Regions from separate parts of the Bacillus sp. V33-4 genome, predicted to be linked through region 2. Evidence: riboswitches for the same ligand, from Rfam matches in the RefSeq annotation. Region 2 holds a riboswitch; the other holds the start of a gene.

Evidence for each region. Region 2 has a riboswitch for cyclic di-GMP ahead of CVD23_RS18950 (hypothetical protein). Riboswitches for the same ligand answer to the same signal wherever they lie in the genome.
Region 1: linked by a shared signal. The riboswitch ahead of CVD23_RS04330 (anti-repressor SinI family protein) and the one ahead of CVD23_RS18950 (hypothetical protein) in region 2 are both predicted to bind cyclic di-GMP.

The regions. Positions count from the first base shown of each region.
Region 1 covers NZ_PGVC01000010.1:82-2,284, forward strand. The annotation lists gene CVD23_RS04325 (helix-turn-helix domain-containing protein) at 122-442, shown strand; gene CVD23_RS04330 (anti-repressor SinI family protein) at 700-849, opposite strand; cyclic di-GMP riboswitch class I at 880-975, opposite strand; gene CVD23_RS04335 (pseudouridine-5'-phosphate glycosidase) at 1,328-2,203, opposite strand, start outside.
Region 2 covers NZ_PGVC01000059.1:26,292-28,494, reverse strand. The annotation lists gene CVD23_RS18965 (chemotaxis protein CheX) at 1-170, opposite strand, end outside; gene CVD23_RS18960 (hypothetical protein) at 432-809, opposite strand; gene CVD23_RS18955 (YkvS family protein) at 856-1,062, opposite strand; gene CVD23_RS18950 (hypothetical protein) at 1,109-1,327, opposite strand; cyclic di-GMP riboswitch class I at 1,509-1,593, opposite strand; gene CVD23_RS18945 (TerC family protein) at 1,858-2,203, opposite strand, start outside.

The DNA of each region.
Region 1 (2,203 bases), on a different contig from region 2:
TAGCCGTTATAATATATGATAATATATAGTGGTAGATATAAAATACAGGATGTTCTTTATATGAAACCGATGAATTCGGCTTTGTTATTATAGAAAACTTATGTAAGGTGTGTGAGACTGGATGATTGGTGATCGGGTAAAAAAAATCCGTCAGGAAAAGAAGATGTCACTTTCTGAACTGGCTGATCAAGCAGGTGTTGCTAAATCCTATTTAAGCTCCTTGGAGCGCAATTTACAAAGAAACCCGTCCATACAGTTTCTTGAAAAAATATCGTCTGTACTGGGAGTTCCTGTTGATACCTTAATCAATGAACAGCCTAATAAAGAACAGCTTGATTCCGATTGGATGAACCTCGTGAAAGAGGCAATGAACTCCGGGGTTACGAAGGATCAATTCCGTGAATTTTTGGAGTTTAATAAATGGAGAATTAATAAAAAATAAACCTGTTTTTTTCATAACAGGTTTTTTATTTATGTATTTGAGTAAATTTCACAATGTGCTAAGCTAAACCGAAAAACGAATCTAATGGTCTTAATAACCCGGGAGTATTCCGTGGCAAACGAATAATACTGTTTACATTTTAAATAACTGTTCGTTTTTCAATTAAAGAAATAGCTATCGAAATTTACAGAGAGCGTCCATTGGTTCTATTGCAGAATATTGCTGGTTTGTTCCGGCATGTTCCTGATTCTTCATTTTTAGCGATTTTCAACAGCAACTTCCCTCATAAAATGATCATTAAGAAAATTTCGGATATCTTCTTTTTTGAGTCCTAGCTCCTTCGCTTCAATAATCAGCAGCATCCATTCCAGATCGATTTCGTCAAAGCTTTCTTTTACGCCTGCCAACATGACTCCCCCTAAAATACATTTCGTATTCCAGGCAACCCAGCCGTCCTAGCCTGAAAATGCTTCCAAGACCTTAGACCCGCGACTTTGCGTCCCCATCTTTCAATAGGTTTGCCCTTTTCTGGACCTGATCCATCCTCTTCTAATACTTAGGTATTATTTTATCTACTTCTTTACTATTACGGTGTTATTATTTGTCATATGAAAAATGCAGGCCATTCTCATTTTCGTTCAAAAAAAGCCATTATTCTACAGCTTTCTTCTATTTCCACGTAAGTTATTATGAAAATGTTAACTTTTGGTAGGTTTAAAGATGAATTTCTGTAAGTTTAACGAAATTATCGTCGAATTATTTTGCTAACGATTGATTGAATGCGTGGGTGTATGATTAGTTCTTTTTCACTGTTAAGTCTTCTTGTTTTTTGCTTCTTTATCATTATAAACGGGAAAAATCAGCCCCCTTTTAAGAGCTGATCTACTATGTATATTTCAATAAACTCACTGCGATACGGGACCCGATATCTGCATTATACTTTACAAGTGCAATATTGGCAATGAGACTTGAGCCTTTTGTTAATTCTTTTACTTTCCCTAACAGAAATGGAGTTACGTCCTTGCCTGCCACGTTATTTTCCTTTGCTTCCGAGAGCGCCGCTTCAATCACCTCATTAATGAATGTTTCATCTAATGCATCCCGCTCCGGAATCGGATTTGCGATTACAATCCCGCCATCCAGCCCAAGCTCCCATTTAGTACGAATCAATTGTGCAGCCTGATCCGGATCGTCGACACGGAAATTTACACTATACGGGCTTGTTCGAGTATAGAAGGCCGGCAGACGGTCAGTTTGGTAACCGACAACGGGAACTCCGAACGTTTCCAGATATTCAAGAGTTAGTCCGATATCCAGAATCGATTTTGCCCCCGCGCACACGACGGTAACATTCGTCTGTGCAAGCTCTTGAAGATCCGCTGAGATATCCATTGTCGTCTCTGCTTCGCGATGTACACCGCCAATACCGCCTGTGACGAATACTTCAATTCCAGCCAGACTTGCACAAATCATCGTTGCAGCCACTGTCGTTGCTCCATTTTTACGATTGGATACAAGATATGGAAGGTCGCGGCGGCTTGCCTTCGCCACATCATTGCTTTTCGCCAGAAACTCGAGTTCATCTTCTGATAAGCCAATTTTAATTTTTCCATTTAGAATTGCAATCGTCGCCGGAACAGCGCCGTTTTTCCTGATAATACTTTCTACCTCTTTTGCTGTTTCTACATTTTGTGGATATGGCATTCCGTGTGAAATAATCGTCGACTCCAATGCAACAATTGGCAAATTGCGTTTTCTTGC
Region 2 (2,203 bases):
TTTCCTTTCAGATCACCTGTAAGTCCGATTAACACACCAAATTGAAGGTTTAGATAGTTTTCCAGACTTTGCGGGCTTCCTTTTTCATAGGGGACGGGAACGACATGGTCTAATGACGAAAGCATACCATCCATAAGTATGGAAACCGGCTGGGATTGTGTAAGATTCATTCTGTGTATTTCCTCCAATTAATAAATATTTGACGCTCATATAGAGCTATCGACAATACACTACCTCTATTCAATTAGGCAACCCCAATCCTTCATTCATCGGATTGGGGTCAACTATCTATTATTCTATCATATTTAGTTCACTTTAAAACCGGATACCGACTGGTTCAGCTCCTCTGCCAGCTGGGCAAGAGATTGGGCAGCTACAGCTGTTTCCTCATGAAAATAATAGAAAGAAAAATCCCCATAAAAAAAACGACCTCATTGCTGGTCGTCTTTTGTTATAGCTCCTAGTCCCTCTAATAAAATTTTAGCATCAGAATTCAGGTAAAGAATGACATCTTTGCGCAACAGCAATTGCGCTTTATCCTTTATACTAATCTTCAGCCCTCTCACGTCAAATCTTGAGGCGTAAGCGTTTATTGAATTGATAGCCCCCAATTCCTGGCGTGTCAGTGGTTTATCTTCATTATCCAAACTATTAGTTAAGAATTCGAGTAATTCCCTGGCATTACTTTTCAGGAGATTTTTATTCTGATTAAGAATTGTTATGTTGGCTTCGATAAGCTTTCTTGTTGAAATAAGATCCAGATCCTCTACACTTTTATTTATTTTCGAAATTAACTCAGAAAGCTGCATGATCTCTTCTCCTCTATTTCTTGTTAACCTGGCTACTTTGGCTTGACTATACTTTCTTAATAATCATATAATTCCCATGTCCCACCACTGTATTTGGAGTCTCGTATCCAAAAATTCGGGCAGCTTCCCGTGAAATTTCAACCAGTACACTGTTTTCCCTGACAAGAAACACTTCGCCTTCACATGAAGTATCTTTTCGTTCAAAAAGAATCGTGTCGCCTTTCTTCGCTTTTCCCGATTTTATTCTTTCCACCACTAACTCTCTCCCTTTTTTATGTGTTAATGTTGCATTCATAAATTCAAATCCGATTTTCTTTTTTCCAGCGTATAACGATATTTGAAGGGATATTTAAATCCTCTTGTATTTCCAGGATCGTTGCTTTTGGTTTACGTCTTAAATAATGTTTTACTTCGCGAAGTAATACGCTCTCCTGTTGGGCGCATTTAGCGCAAAGCTGTTCGGCTGTTCCGGAATGTACAAATATTTCATGACATTGAATACAATTAATTAACTCCATTTATCATCGCTTCCTCACCTATGATTCTTTAAGCTTTAAAACTAAGAAGTTACGTAAATTGAATAATTGTACCCGTAAGCCTCGCTTAAATTTTTATACAAAAAAATCCACCGAAAAAGTTGGTGGACTTGTTGTATAAATGGTTTTCAAGCACCATTTACCGATGATTTTTCCCGAACTTTTTGGCAACCCGACTATCCTAGTACGATGACCTTAGACTCGTGGCTTTGCGTCCTTGTCTTTCAACAAGTTTGCCGTTTTACATTTGATTAATATGATAGTAAAACTTTAGAAGGGAAATTTCAACATTTTTCGCCATTTTATAACAAAAATAGGTAATTATACTCATGCCTTAGGATTCATTTATATGATAATTAAATTTCGCCGGAATATCCTTACAAAACTCAATCCGACCTTCTATTTTTTCGTTAATCCTGTTCGGGAATCAATTACTTCTACCAATTTCCCGACAGTCTGTCAATAAACAACTGTGTCAGTCCTTTTTTCGCACTGACGCTATGTAAACATATTTAAATAACATCAGTAGTTTTGAGAAGATTGTCCCTTCTTCTAAAATACCCAACACCTACCACTAAAATGACTAAGACAATTGGAAGCCACGTGTGGATCTCGTCGACTAAGCCGGGAACGACAGAATGAAGAAATGCTTCTATTGTTTCGTCTTCAATCATCATTTCTCCCGCAGTATATGCCAACAGCCCGGCACCAGCATAAATGATGAACGGGAATTTTTCCATTACGCGCAATAATAGCTGGCTGCCCCAAACAATGATTGGAATAGAAATTAAAATACCAACCAAAATCGGGACGAATCCATGTGCGACACCCGCTAATGCCAAGACATTGTCAAGGGAC